DNA from 3 places in the Streptomyces sp. Y7 genome. Region 3 is predicted to be linked to each of the others. Evidence: predicted binding sites of a transcription regulator. Region 3 holds the regulator's gene; each other region holds the start of a gene.
The links. The regulator HspR, encoded in region 3, represses chaperone genes until heat shock. The targets are predictions, from matches to a motif close to TTGAGNNNNNNNNNCTCAA.
Positions count from the first base shown of each region.

Region 1: dnaK (molecular chaperone DnaK) is a predicted target of HspR. The motif match lies at 1,476-1,494, and genes of this name have one in related genera.
Region 2: lon (endopeptidase La) is a predicted target of HspR. The motif match lies at 2,763-2,781, and genes of this name have one in related genera.

Region 1 is NZ_JBIDDQ010000028.1:64,084-68,693, forward strand. Features, by position in the region: gene ACGFW6_RS38375 (hypothetical protein) at 1-817, shown strand, start outside; gene ACGFW6_RS38380 (OsmC family protein) at 882-1,310, shown strand; gene dnaK (molecular chaperone DnaK) at 1,541-3,424, shown strand; gene narI (respiratory nitrate reductase subunit gamma) at 3,421-4,143, opposite strand; gene narJ (nitrate reductase molybdenum cofactor assembly chaperone) at 4,140-4,610, opposite strand, start outside.
Region 2 is NZ_JBIDDQ010000015.1:12,082-16,691, reverse strand. Features, by position in the region: gene ACGFW6_RS29440 (MFS transporter) at 1-713, opposite strand, end outside; gene ACGFW6_RS29435 (TetR/AcrR family transcriptional regulator) at 890-1,552, shown strand; gene ACGFW6_RS29430 (rhomboid-like protein) at 1,762-2,604, shown strand; gene lon (endopeptidase La) at 2,804-4,610, shown strand, end outside.
Region 3 is NZ_JBIDDQ010000003.1:444,479-449,088, forward strand. Features, by position in the region: gene dnaK (molecular chaperone DnaK) at 1-735, shown strand, start outside; gene grpE (nucleotide exchange factor GrpE) at 735-1,379, shown strand; gene dnaJ (molecular chaperone DnaJ) at 1,413-2,597, shown strand; gene ACGFW6_RS13155 (heat shock protein transcriptional repressor HspR) at 2,603-3,049, shown strand; gene ACGFW6_RS13160 (fibronectin type III domain-containing protein) at 3,140-4,610, opposite strand, start outside.

The DNA of each region.
Region 1 (4,610 bases), on a different contig from region 3:
GCTGTACGACCAGGAGTTGACGGGTCTGTCGGCGGAGGAGGTCTACGACCGGATCGGCGGCGACCTGCGCCGGATGCGCCGGCTGGCCACCCTGCGCGGCAAGGGCGTCGGCGATGTGCTCGGTGCCCCGCTCGGCGCGCCCGGCGACTACGTCGACCTGGACGAGTTCTACCGCCGCGGCCTGTGCCAGGGCCTGGACCTGCACCAGCAGCAGGAACGCGGCTTCCTGCCCGGTGGCCTGGTCCAGGAGATCCGCGCGCTCAGCCATCCGCCGCTGCCCTGGGACGCCCGACTGGCCCGCTGGTTCGACGAGTTCGTGCCCCGCCCGGAGCCGGTGCGGACGTACGCCCGCCCCGCCCGCCGCCAGGCCTCCACGCCCGAAATCCCGCGCGCGGGCCGCTACTTCCCGCCCGAGGAGATCGCCCGCTGCACCTTCGGCGTCGTCCTCGACACCTCGGGCTCCATGAGCGCGGGCCTGCTCGGCAAGGCGCTCGGCGCGATCGCCTCGTACGCCGAGGCGCGGGACGTACCGGCCGCGCGCGTGGTGTTCTGCGACGCGGGGCCGTACGACGCCGGGTACGTGCCGGTGACGGACATCGCCGGGCGGGTACGGGTGCGCGGCCGTGGCGGCACGGTTCTCCAGCCCGGCATCGATCTGTTGCTGCGCGCGGACGACTTCCCGCCCGGTGCGCCCGTCCTGGTCATCACGGACGGCTGGTGCGACGTGCTGCGGGTGCGCCGCGAGCACGCGTACCTGATTCCCCCGGGACGTCGCCTGCCGTTCACCCCGCGTGGGCCGGTCTTCCGGGTGAGTTGAGCCGGAGTGTGATCGGATGGGGGCACGGACCCAGGAAACGGGCCCCCACGCGAAAGGAAGAATCGTGGCTACCACGCGCTCCGCACACACCGTCTGGGAAGGCAACCTGCTCGAGGGCAACGGTGTCGTCAACTTCGACTCTTCTGGCGCCATCGCCGCGCAGCCGGTCACGTGGGCCTCGCGCTCCCAGGACGCGAACGGCAAGACCAGCCCCGAGGAGCTCATCGCCGCCGCGCACTCCAGCTGCTTCTCGATGGCGCTGTCGCACGCCCTGAACGGCGCCGGCACGCCGCCCACCAAGCTCGTCACCTCGGCCGACGTGAACTTCCAGCCGGGTGAGGGGATCACCGGGATCCACCTGACCGTGGAGGGGACGGTTCCGGGCATCGACAACGACGCGTTCGTCGCGGCCGCGGAGGACGCCAAGAAGAACTGCCCGGTCAGTCAGGCGCTGACGGGGACGACGATCACGCTGTCGGCGAAGCTGGCATAGCGCTCCGCGGGGAGCCGCGAGGGGCCGAGCGTCCCCACGGCGCCGTCGTGGCTGGTCGCGCAGTTCCCCGCGCCCCTCGGGGGGCGGCCCTCCGGGCCTGCCCCCCGACCCCTGAGCGCCCGCTCAGCCGCCGTTTGGTACCCGCCCCCCGGGTCACTCGCCCCATTGACAAGAGCCCACTCAAGTTTTGTGCTGGAGTTCAAGGGGTGCCCTGGCGGAAGGGGACAGCGATGGCACGCGCGGTCGGGATCGATCTCGGGACCACGAACTCGGTGGTCGCCGTTCTGGAGGGCGGCGAACCCACGGTCGTCGCCAATGCGGAGGGGGCCAGGACCACGCCGTCGGTCGTGGCCTTCGCCAAGAACGGCGAGGTGCTCGTGGGGGAGGTGGCCAAGCGGCAGGCGGTGACCAACGTCGAGCGCACCGCCCGCTCCGTGAAGCGGTACATGGGGGACTCGAACTGGCGTTTCCCCGAGCAGGGCGACATCGACGGCACCCGCTACCGGGCCCAGGAGCTGTCGGCCCGGGTGCTGCAGAAGCTGAAGCGGGACGCCGAGTCCTATCTCGGCGAGGACGTCACCGACGCGGTGATCACGGTCCCCGCCTACTTCGACGACGCCCAGCGGCAGGCCACCAAGGAGGCCGGGGAGATCGCGGGCCTGAAGGTCCTGAGGATCATCAACGAGCCCACGGCCGCCGCCCTCGCCTACGGCCTGGACCGCGGCGAGGAGCAGACCGTGCTGGTCTTCGACCTCGGCGGCGGAACCTTCGACGTCTCGCTGCTGGAGATCGGCGACGGTGTCATCGAGGTCAAGGCCACCAACGGCGACACGCACCTCGGCGGCGACGACTGGGACCAGCGGGTCGTCGAGTACCTGGTGAAGAAGTTCAAGGGCCAGAACGGCATCGACCTCGGCAACGACAAGATGGCGCTGCAGCGGCTGCGCGAGGGCGCCGAGAAGGCCAAGATCGAGCTGTCCAGCTCCTCCGAGACCACGATCAACCTGCCCTACATCACCGCCTCCGCCGAGGGCCCCCTCCACCTCGACGAGAAGCTGACCCGCGCGCAGTTCCAGGAGCTCACCGCGGACCTCCTCGACCGCTGCAAGACCCCCTTCCACCAGGCGGTCAAGGACGCCGGCATCAAGCTCTCCGCGGTCGATCACGTCATCCTCGTCGGCGGCTCCACCCGGATGCCCGCCGTCACCGACCTGGTCAAGGAACTCACCGGCAAGGACCCGCACAAGGGCGTCAACCCCGACGAGGTCGTGGCCGTCGGCGCGGCCCTGCAGGCGGGCGTCATCCGCGGCGACGTCAAGGACGTCCTGCTGCTCGACGTCACCCCGCTGTCCCTGGGCATCGAGACCAAGGGCGGCATCATGACGAAGCTCATCGAGCGCAACACGACGATCCCGACCCGGCGTTCGGAGATCTTCACGACCGCCGCCGACAACCAGCCCTCGGTCGGCATCCAGGTCTACCAGGGCGAACGCGAGATCGCCGCGTACAACAAGAAGCTCGGCGTCTTCGACCTCACCGGCCTGCCGCCCGCCCCGCGCGGAGTGCCGCAGATCGAGGTCGCCTTCGACATCGACGCCAACGGCATCATGCACGTCTCGGCGAAGGACCTCGCGACGGGCCGTGAGCAGAAGATGACCGTGACCGGCGGCTCGGCGCTGCCCAAGGACGACATCGACCGGATGATGCGGGAGGCCGAGCAGTACGCCGAGGAGGACCACAAGCGCCGCGAGGCCGCCGAGACCCGCAACCAGGGCGAGCAGCTCGTCTACCAGACCGAGAAGTTCCTGCGCGACAACGAGGACAAGGTCCCGGCCGACACCAAGACCGAGGTCGAGGCGGCGATCACGGAGCTGAAGGAGCAGTTGGAGCGCAACGCCGAGACGAACGTCCTGCGCACCGGCATCGAGAAGCTCGCCACGGTCAGCCAGCAGATGGGCCAGGCGATGTACGCCCAGTCCCAGCAGACCCCGACGGACACCACGGCCGACGCCGGCACCGGCACCGGCACCGAGCAGAGCGCGGCACCGGACGACGACGTGGTCGACGCGGAGATCGTCGACGACGAGAGGGACCAGAAGGGCCCGGCGGCCTAGGAGCCCGTCTTCTCCCAGCCCCGCCGCTCCGGCCGCGGCCCCAGGTCCCGGGGGTCGCGGCTGCGGTACACCAGGTACGGCCGGAACAGGTACTGCACCGGCGCGCTGAACATGTGCACCAGCCGGGTGTACGGCACCAGCGCGATCAGCGCCATGCCGACGACCGCGTGGATCTGGTACAGCACCGGCACGCCCGTCATCCGGTCCAGGTCGGGCTGGAGGGTGAACAGGCTGCGGGCCCACGGGGCGATGGACCGGCGGTAGTCGTAGCCGTCGCCGGAGACGTGGGTGAGTTTGGCGACCATGCCGAGCACGATCGCGCCGAGCAGCACGACGTACATCAGCTTGTCGTTGGCCGTGGTCGCCCGGAACACCGGTGCGTTCGTGCGGCGCCGGTAGATCAGCAGGGCGATCCCGGCGACGGTCAGCGCGCCGGCCGCGGTGCCGCCGTACAGGGAGAGCAGGTGGTACGCGTGCTCGCTCACACCGAGCGAGTGCGTCCAGGACTCCGGGACGAACAGGCCCACCAGATGGCCGACCAGCACGAACAGGATGCCGTAGTGGAAGGCGGGCGAGGCGATGTTCAGCAGCCTCGACTCATAGACCTGGGAGGAACGCGTGGTCCAGCCGAAGCGGTCGTAGCGGTGCCGCCAGACCAGCCCCGCGACCAGCAGGGCGAAGGTGACATAGGGCAGGACGCCCCACAGCAGCGTCGTCATGGGCGCACCCCCGTGCGTTCGGTCGGCAGGGTCGCGCACACGGCGTCCAGGACGGACGCGTACGGCGTGCCGAAGTCGGTGAGGCGGGAGCGGAGCTGCTCCAGGCAGTCGCGGTGCTCCAGCAGCAGATCGGTGTCGCCGGTGCGGGCGGCGAACTCCAGTACCGCGGGCAGGAAGTCGGGCAGTTCCTCGTGGGTGAACTCCAGGCCGTGGGCCCGGTAGACCTCCTTGAACCGCAGCAGCGACATGCCGCGCCGCCGCGTGTCCCCGTCGAGCCACCAGGTCAGATACAGGCTGTGGCGGTTCTTGAAGTCGAACACCTCGACGTAGTGCGCGGCCAGTTCGTCCGGCGGCGTGACGGCCGCGTGGTCGGTGAACTCCCGTAGCTGCGGCGCGGCCTCACGCAGCAGGGGCAGACGCGCGCGGAAGTCCTCGTCCGGATACGTCAGACAGAGCGCGGCCGCCTG
Region 2 (4,610 bases), on a different contig from region 3:
CGCGGGTTCACCCAGAAGCTGCGCAGGAACTCCCGCAGGCCGTACGGCTCGAAGGCGCCGACGCGCGCGGGACGGTCGCGGTCCTTCATCACCGCGGCCAGCACGGCGACGGCCCCGAAGCCGACGGCGCCGGGCACCAGGAAGGCCAGGGCGAGCGAGCCGCTGAACACCTGCGCCAGCGCCGAGCCCGCGATCATCGACAGCGACAGCATCATGCCGACGACACCGGAGACGCGGGCCTGCTGCCGCACCGGGATCAGGTCGGGGATGCACGCCGTCAGGGCGGCGAGCGTGGCGTTGATGCCGAGCTGGGCGAGGGCCCAGCCGAGCATCAGCACCGTGACGCTGCCCCCGAGGGCGACGACGAGGAGACCGGCGAGGCCGGCCGCCATGCCGCCGAGCAGCCAGGGGCGCCGTCGGCCGAGCCGTCCGGTGGTGCGGTCGGAGAGGGCGCCGAAGACCGGGTTGCCCAGCATCGCGAGCAGGGCTCCGACGGACAGCACCCGACCGAGCGCCGAGCCGCGCTCGGACTCCGGGACGATCTGGTTCACCCGCAGCGCGAGGGTCACCATGACCGGGGTGAGGACGGCGAGATACGCGCCGAACTGGGCGAAGGCGAGGGCGGCGACCAGCCGGGCGGGGGCGGGCCGTGGGGAGTGCTCGACGGGCTGGGCCGCCGTTCGGTCGAGCGGGGCGTCGTGGCTCAGTGCCATGGCGGCCTCCAGGGGGACGGGCGCGCTTCCTTGCGCGCCGGCCCGATCAGGGAAGCAGCAAAACCGAGTGGGTACTAGGTTTTCGTCGGGTGGCCAGAATCATGCTGCACGCGGCTTGAAAACAGGGGATGGTTACACGTGTAATCAACGATTCGGCGTCGGCTAGTGTGACCGCCATGGAGCGCGAGCACACCCCTGGAACCGTCGGCAGAAGCCCAGGTCGCGGCACCTACGCCGTCGGCGACGAGCGCCGGCTGCGGATCCTGGACGCGGCCGTCGAGCACTTCGCGCAGTGGGGCTTCCACGCCTCCTCGCTGGCCCGGATCGCCAAGGACGTCGGCATCAGCCAGGGCGGACTGCTGCACCACTTCCGCAGCAAGGAGGATCTGCTGGTGCAGGTCCTCGCGCACACCGACGAGGCCGACGAGGCGAAGTTCTTCTCCCGCGAGTTCGGCTCGGCCGCCGAGTGCCTCGGGGTCCTGGTGGCGATCGCCGAGTACAACAGCACGCGCCTGGGCCGTACCCGGATGTTCAACGTCCTGGCCGCCGAGGCGGGCGAGCCCGGCCACCCCGCGCACGCCTACTTCGTCGAGCGCTACGGCCAGGTGGTCGGGCACCTCACGGTCACGCTGGGCAGGGCCGTCGACGCCGGGGAACTGAGACCCGGCACCGACCCGGCGGCCGTCGCGCAGGAAGTGGTCGCCGTCATGGACGGGCTCCAGCTCCAGTGGGTGCTCGATCCCCGGGGCTTCGACATGGCCGGACGGCTGCGGGCGTACGCGGACCGGCTGCTGCGGGCTCTCACGGTCGCGGGGACGGGACTGCCGCAGGAGGCGTGAGCCCGTTCCCGCTCTCACGGTCGCGGGGACGGGACTGCCGCAGGAGGCGTGAGCCCGTTCCCGGCGGGGCGTTCCCGCGCGGGCCCGTCCCGTGAGGACGCGTCTGCTTCTTGAGAGGTTGCTGAGAATCGGCTGTCGTGTGGCGACCGTCACAGACATGGAGGGTGAAGCGGGCCAACGCTGAGGGAGAACGGAAGGAGCGCCTCAGCGTGGAACCGACGGTGGCTGCGGGTGCGACGGGGGCCGACCCGGAGCGGGCTCCTTCCCGTGCGGCCGGTCTGCCCGACACCGCGGGTCTGCTGGACGGGATGCCGCGCCAGCGCCGGCCCGTGGGCGCGTCCGCCGTGTCCTCCCCGGCGCCGGACCTCGCCGGTGGCGAAGCGGGCGCACGTGAAGCCGCGGCCCCGAGAGCCCGGGCACGCTCCCTGCGCCCCTGGCGGCTGCTCCCCACCCCCACCGGCACACCGTTCACCTTCGGCTACGCCGTCGTCCTCGCCGTCACCTCACTGATGGCCACCTACGCCGACCCCTCGCTGGTCCACGCCCTCCACCAGGGCTCCAGCACCGACGTGGCGCACCTCGTGCACACGCCCGTGACGGTGCTGTTCGGCAGTGCGCTGTGGATCGCGGGCGGGATCGTGGCGCCGTACACGCTCTGCTTCCTGCTGGTGCTGACCGCGCTGGAGCGGCGGATCGGCGGTGCCCGCACGGCCGTCGTCTTCCTGTTCGGGCACGTCCTGGCCACCCTCGCGACCGAGGTGCCCGTGGGGCTCGCGGTGCTGGCCGGGCACCTTCCCGACAGCTCGCTGCACCGCCTCGACTACGGCGTCAGCTTCGGTGTCGCGACCAGCATCGGCGCGCTGACCGGGCTGCTGAGGCCGTGGCTGCGGTGGCCCGTGCTGACGCTGTTCGGCGCGATGCTCGTCCAGGACCTGCTGCGCCTCACCGACCCGCTGACCGGTTGGGGGCATCTGATCGCCCTGGTCATCGGGGTCGGGCTGTGGCCCCTCGTGCGGCGGTGGCGCGCGGCGCTGCCCGTCCCGGCTGTGTGAGCGGCGTTCTCCCTCACGCTCTCCCTCATACCTGTGCCCCACTCGGAAGCTACGGGCCCCGGCGAGCGTTCACCTACGAAAGGCGAGGTCACGGCCTGTGCCGACGATGATCGCTCACAGCGAACGCGGGCCGGGGAACATTCGGGCCACCCCAAGCATTGAGTCGGCATAACTCAACTTGACTGCCGAAGGGGAGATCATGGCTTCGACGTCCACTTCGCTCACCCTGCCCGTGCTGCCGCTCGACGACGAGGTAGTGCTGCCCGGAATGGTGGTCCCTCTGGACTTGAACGACGCCGATGTACGCGCCGCGGTGGAGGCCGCCCAGGCCGCCGCCCGCTCCACACCCGGAAAGCCCCGGGTGCTGCTGGTGCCACGCATCGACGGCACGTACCCGGGCACCGGTGTGCTCGGCACCGTCGAACAGGTCGGCCGGCTGGCCGACGGCGACCCGGGCGCCCTGATCCGCGGTCGCGGCCGGGTGCGCATCGGCGCCGGGACGAACGGACCGGGTGCCGCGCTGTGGGTCGAGGGAACGCGCATCGACGAAAGCGTGCCCGAGCCGCTGCCCGGACAGGTCGGCGAACTGGTGAAGGAGTACAAGGCCCTCGCCACCGCCTGGCTGCGCAAGCGCGGCGCCTGGCAGGTCGTGGACCGTGTCCAGGCCATCGACGACGTCTCCCAGCTCGCGGACAACTCCGGCTACTCGCCGTTCCTGACCACCGAACAGAAGATCGAGCTGCTGGAGACCGCCGACCCGGTCGCCCGCCTCAAGCTCGCCACCCAGCAACTGCGCGACCACCTCGCCGAGCAGGATGTCGCCGAGACCATCGCCAAGGACGTCCAGGAAGGCGTCGACAAGCAGCAGCGCGAGTTCCTGCTGCGCCGCCAGCTCGAAGCGGTCCGCAAGGAACTGCGCGAGCTCAACGGCGAACAGGACGGCGAGGAGTCCGACGACTACCGCACCCGCGTGGAGGCCGCCGACCTGCCGGAGAACGTCCGCGACGCGGCTCTCAAGGAGGTCGACAAGCTGGAGCGGTCCAGCGACCAGTCCCCGGAGGGCTCCTGGATCCGCACCTGGCTGGACACCGTCCTCGAACTGCCGTGGAACGAACGGACCGAGGACGCCTACGACATCCAGGGCGCCAAGGGTGTGCTGGACGCCGAGCACGCCGGCCTGGAGGACGTGAAGGAGCGGATCACCGAGTACCTGGCGGTGCGCAAGCGCCGCAGCGACCGCGGCCTGGGCGTCGTCGGCGGCCGGCGCGGCGGTGCCGTGCTGGCGCTGGTCGGCCCGCCCGGCGTCGGCAAGACCTCGCTCGGCGAGTCCGTCGCGCACGCGATGGGCCGCAAGTTCGTCCGGGTCGCCCTCGGCGGTGTCCGGGACGAGGCGGAGATCCGCGGCCACCGCCGTACGTACGTCGGCGCGCTGCCCGGCCGGATCGTCCGTGCCATCAAGGAGGCCGGTTCGATGAACCCGGTCGTCCTGCTCGACGAGATCGACAAGGTGGGCTCGGACTTCCGCGGCGACCCCGCGGCGGCCCTCCTGGAGGTCCTGGACCCGGCCCAGAACCACACGTTCCGTGACCACTACCTGGAGGTCGAACTCGACCTGAGCGACGTGGTGTTCCTGGCCACGGCGAACGTCCTGGAGGCCATCCCCGAGGCGCTCCTCGACCGGATGGAACTGGTCCGTCTCGACGGCTACACCGAGGACGAGAAGATCGTCATCGCCCGTGACCACCTGCTCCCGCGCCAGCTGGAGCGGGCCGGCCTGAACAGGGACGAGGTCGCCATCGGCGACGACGCCCTGCGCAGGCTCGCCGGCGAGTACACGCGCGAGGCGGGCGTCCGTAACCTGGAGCGCTCCATCGCACGGCTGCTCCGCAAGGTGGCCGCCGAGCACGAATTGGGCGACCGGAAGCTGCCGTTCACGATCGGCGCGGAGGATCTGCGCGCGCTCATCGGCCGGCCGCACCACGTGCCCGAGTCCGCCCAGGACCCGG
Region 3 (4,610 bases):
ATCGAGACCAAGGGCGGCATCATGACCAAGCTCATCGAGCGGAACACGACGATCCCGACCAAGCGGTCCGAGATCTTCACCACCGCCGAGGACAACCAGCCCTCCGTGCAGATCCAGGTCTACCAGGGCGAGCGCGAGATCGCGGCGTACAACAAGAAGCTCGGAATGTTCGAGCTCACGGGCCTTCCCCCGGCCCCGCGCGGTGTCCCGCAGATCGAGGTCGCCTTCGACATCGACGCCAACGGCATCATGCACGTGACCGCGAAGGACCTCGGCACGGGCAAGGAGCAGAAGATGACCGTCACCGGTGGCTCCTCGCTGCCGAAGGACGAGGTCAACCGGATGCGCGAAGAGGCCGAGAAGTACGCGGAGGAGGACCACGCCCGCCGCGAGGCCGCCGAGTCCCGCAACCAGGGCGAGCAGCTCGTCTACCAGACGGAGAAGTTCCTCAAGGACAACGAGGACAAGGTTCCCGGTGAGGTCAAGACCGAGGTCGAGGCCGCCGTCGAGGAGCTGAAGACCGCGCTCAAGGGCGAGGACACCGCCGAGATCCGCACCGCCACCGAGAAGGTCGCCGCGGTCTCCCAGAAGGTCGGTCAGGCCATGTACGCCGACGCCCAGGCCGCTCAGGCCGCGGGTGGCGCCGAGGGTGCCGCCCCGGGTGGCGCCAAGGCCGACGACGACGTCGTGGACGCCGAGATCGTCGACGACGAGCGCAAGGACGGTGCCGCGTAATGACGGAGGAGACCCCGGGCTTCGAGGAGAAGCCCGACGTCCCCTCCGGCGCGACCCCTGACGACGCCGAGCCGAAGGCCGCTCCTCAGGAAGGGGCGGCCCCGGCCGGGGACGGAGCACCAGACGCCGGCTTGGTGGCGCAGCTGGACCAGGTACGTACGGCGCTCGGCGAGCGCACGATGGACCTCCAGCGGCTCCAGGCCGAGTACCAGAACTACCGCCGCCGTGTGGAGCGCGACCGGATCACGGTCAAGGAGATCGCCATCGCGAACCTCCTGACCGAGCTCCTGCCCGTGCTCGACGACATCGGCCGCGCGCGGGAACACGGCGAACTCGTGGGTGGGTTCAAGTCGGTGGCGGAGTCCCTGGAGACCGTCGCCGCCAAGATGGGCCTGCAGCAGTTCGGCAAGGAGGGCGAGCCCTTCGACCCGACGATCCACGAGGCGCTGATGCACTCCTACGCGCCGGACGTCACCGAGACGACCTGCGTCGCGATCCTCCAGCCGGGGTATCGCATCGGCGAGCGCACCATCCGCCCCGCGCGGGTGGCCGTCGCCGAGCCCCAGCCGGGCGCGCAGACCGTCAAGGAGGAGTCCGCCGAGACGGCCGACGACAAGGAGAACGGTGGCCCGGACGAGGGCTGACGTTGAACTGACGAGAGAGGAGGGGCGTCGAGGATGAGCACCAAGGACTTCATCGAGAAGGACTACTACAAGGTCCTCGGCGTCCCCAAGGACGCCACCGAGGCCGAGATCAAGAAGGCGTACCGGAAGCTCGCCCGCGAGTTCCACCCGGACGCCAACAAGGGCAACACCAAGGCGGAGGAGCGTTTCAAGGAGATCTCCGAGGCGAACGACGTCCTCGGCGACCCCAAGAAGCGCAAGGAGTACGACGAGGCACGCGCCCTGTTCGGCAACGGTGGCTTCCGCCCCGGGCCGGGCGGCGCGGGCGGCGGCTCCTTCAACTTCGACCTGGGGGACCTCTTCGGAGGCAACGCCCAGGGCGGGGGCCAGGGAGCCGGCGGCTTCGGCGGCGGACTCGGTGACGTCTTCGGGGGCCTTTTCAACCGCGGCGGTACGGGCACCACCCGTACCCAGCCCCGGCGCGGCCAGGACATCGACACCGAGGTCAGCCTCAGCTTCACCGAGGCGATCGAGGGCGCGACGGTCCCGCTGCGGATGACCGCGCAGTCGCCGTGCAAGGCGTGCGCGGGCACCGGCGACAAGAACGGCACGCCTCGGGTGTGCCCGACCTGCGTCGGCACCGGCCAGGTGGCCCGGGGTTCGGGCGGCGGCTTCTCGCTGACCGACCCCTGCCCCGACTGCAAGGGGCGCGGCCTGATCGCCGAGCACCCGTGCATGGAGTGCAAGGGCAGCGGCCGCGCCAAGTCGTCCCGGACCATGCAGGTCCGCATCCCCGCCGGGGTGTCGGACGGCCAGCGCATCCGGCTGCGCGGCAAGGGCGCGCCGGGCGAGCGCGGCGGCCCGGCCGGCGATCTGTACGTCACCGTGCACGTCGACACCCACCCGGTGTTCGGCCGCAAGGAGGACAACCTCACGGTGACCGTCCCCGTGACCTTCACGGAGGCGGCACTGGGCGGCGAGGTCAGGGTTCCCACCCTGGGCGGACCGCCGGTCACCCTGAAGTTGCCGCCCGGCACGCCCAACGGCCGCACCATGCGGGCGCGGGGCAAGGGCGCGGTCCGCAAGGACGGCACCCGCGGAGACCTGCTGGTCACCGTCGAGGTGAGTGTCCCGAAGGACCTTTCGGGGAAGGCTCGTGACGCGCTCGAGGCGTATCGCGAGGCGACCGCGGCTGAGGATCCGCGGGCGGAGCTGTTCGAGGCCGCGAAGGGAGCATGACGGAGATGGACGGTCGTCGACGAAACCCTTATGAACTGACCGAGGAAACCCCGGTCTACGTCATCTCGGTGGCGGCCCAGCTCTCCGGCCTGCACCCGCAGACACTGCGCCAGTACGACCGTCTGGGCCTGGTGTCCCCGGACCGCACGGCCGGCCGCGGCCGGCGCTACTCGGCCCGCGACATCGAACTGCTCCGCCAGGTGCAGGCGTTGTCGCAGGACGAGGGCATCAACCTGGCCGGCATCAAGCGCATCATCGAACTGGAGAACCAGGTCGCCGCGCTCCAGTCCCGGGTGGCCGAGCTCCAGTCGGCCGTCGAGGGCGCCGCGGCGGCGATGCAGCAGCGCGAGGCGGCGGTCCACGCGTCCTACCGCCGCGACCTGGTGCCGTACCAGGAGGTACAGCAGACCAGCGCGCTGGTGGTGTGGCGACCGAAGAAGCCGAAGGACTAGGCGGACGCGCACGCGCACGGAAAAGGGGCCCGGAGGATTCTCCGGGCCCCTTTCCTGTGCCGTCGGCAGCGGACTGCCAGCCGCCGATTGTCAGCGGCCGACGAAGAACTCCAGCGAGGCGCTCTGCGTGCCCTGACGGCCGTAGGCGTCCACGGCGTACACCTCCGCGATGCAGGGGCCGTTGTAGGGAGCCGTCCAGGAGAGCGACCCCGTGGTGGAGAACCGGGTGCCGCTGCTGCCGCAGGCGCCCGAGATCTCCCAGGAGTAGCCCTTGAGGACGCGTGCTTCGTCGCCCGTGCCGGGGGCGGCGGTGACCTGGATCGGACTGCGCGCAGGTATCCCCGCGGTGACCAGGGTCAGCTTCGGCGCGACCGGGCCGCTCGCGGTGGCCGGCGTCAGACGGTCGACCGTGGTCTCCGCGGAGGGGGCGGAGTCGGTGTCCTGGGCGTCGACGGCCGCCACGTAGTAGTACGCCGTGCCCTTCGGGGCCGAGGTGTCTGCGTACGACGTGCCGGACGTGGCGCCCAGAAGGCTCCAGGCGCCGATGGCGGTGGTGCGGCGGTAGACCCGGTAGCCGGTGACCCCGGCGTCCTCGGCCGCGGTCCACGTCAGCTTCGTGGAGGCGTCGGCGGGTGTTCCGGTGAGACCCGTGGGGGCGGCGACGGCCGACGCCACGGGGCGGGTGACCACCACGGAGTCGGAGACCGGGGCGGTGTTGCCGACGGCGTCGACGGCCACCACCTCGTAGTTGTAGGCCAGGCCCGCGGGCGCGACGGGGTCCGTCCAGGACGTGCCGAAGACGATCTGCGGGCCGTCCATGTCCGACTGGCCGCCCTCCGCGCCCCACACCTCGTAGTGGTGCACGTCCTTCGACGTCGAGGCCTTCCACGTGAGGGAGTTGCCTGCCGTCGTCCCCAGCGCCGACACGGTCTCGACCCGCGCCGGGGCCGTCCGGTCGACCGTGACCACCGCCTGGTCGGCCGTCCCCGACGAGGAGTTGCCCGCCCTGTCGTAGGCGCGGACCTCGTAGTAGTACGTGTCGCCGGTCAGCGGGAGGGTGGTGTCGGTGTACGTGGTGGAGGTCGTCGTCGCGAGGGGTGCGCTGCCGTAGGAGGTGCCCTTGAGGCGGCGGTACACGCGGTAGCCGGCGAGGTCCATCTCCGGGCTCTTCGTCCAGGTCAGCGTGGCCTTGCCGGTGGCCGTGTCGTAGGTGACCTTCATGCCGGTGGGCGTGAGGGGTGTGACCTTGTCGACGGTCGCCGAAGTGCTGGGGGTGTAGCCGAACTTGACCTTCGCGCTGCCGGTCCAGTTGACGTAGTCGACGCGCAGGGTGTGCTTGCCCGCGGGGACGGTGACGTTGACGGTCTTGGAGACGGTCGTGGAGGTGTTCTTCCACAGGTCGATCTTGCGGCTGCCGTCGAGGTAGACGCGGATGCCGTCCAGGGCGGAGGCGGAGAGGGCGAAGGGGCCGCCGGAGCCGAAGTCGCGCGTCACGGTCCAGCGGACGGCGAAGTTGTCCTTCGGGAGGCCGGAGGCGGGGGCGTTGGTGCCCCAGTCCTGG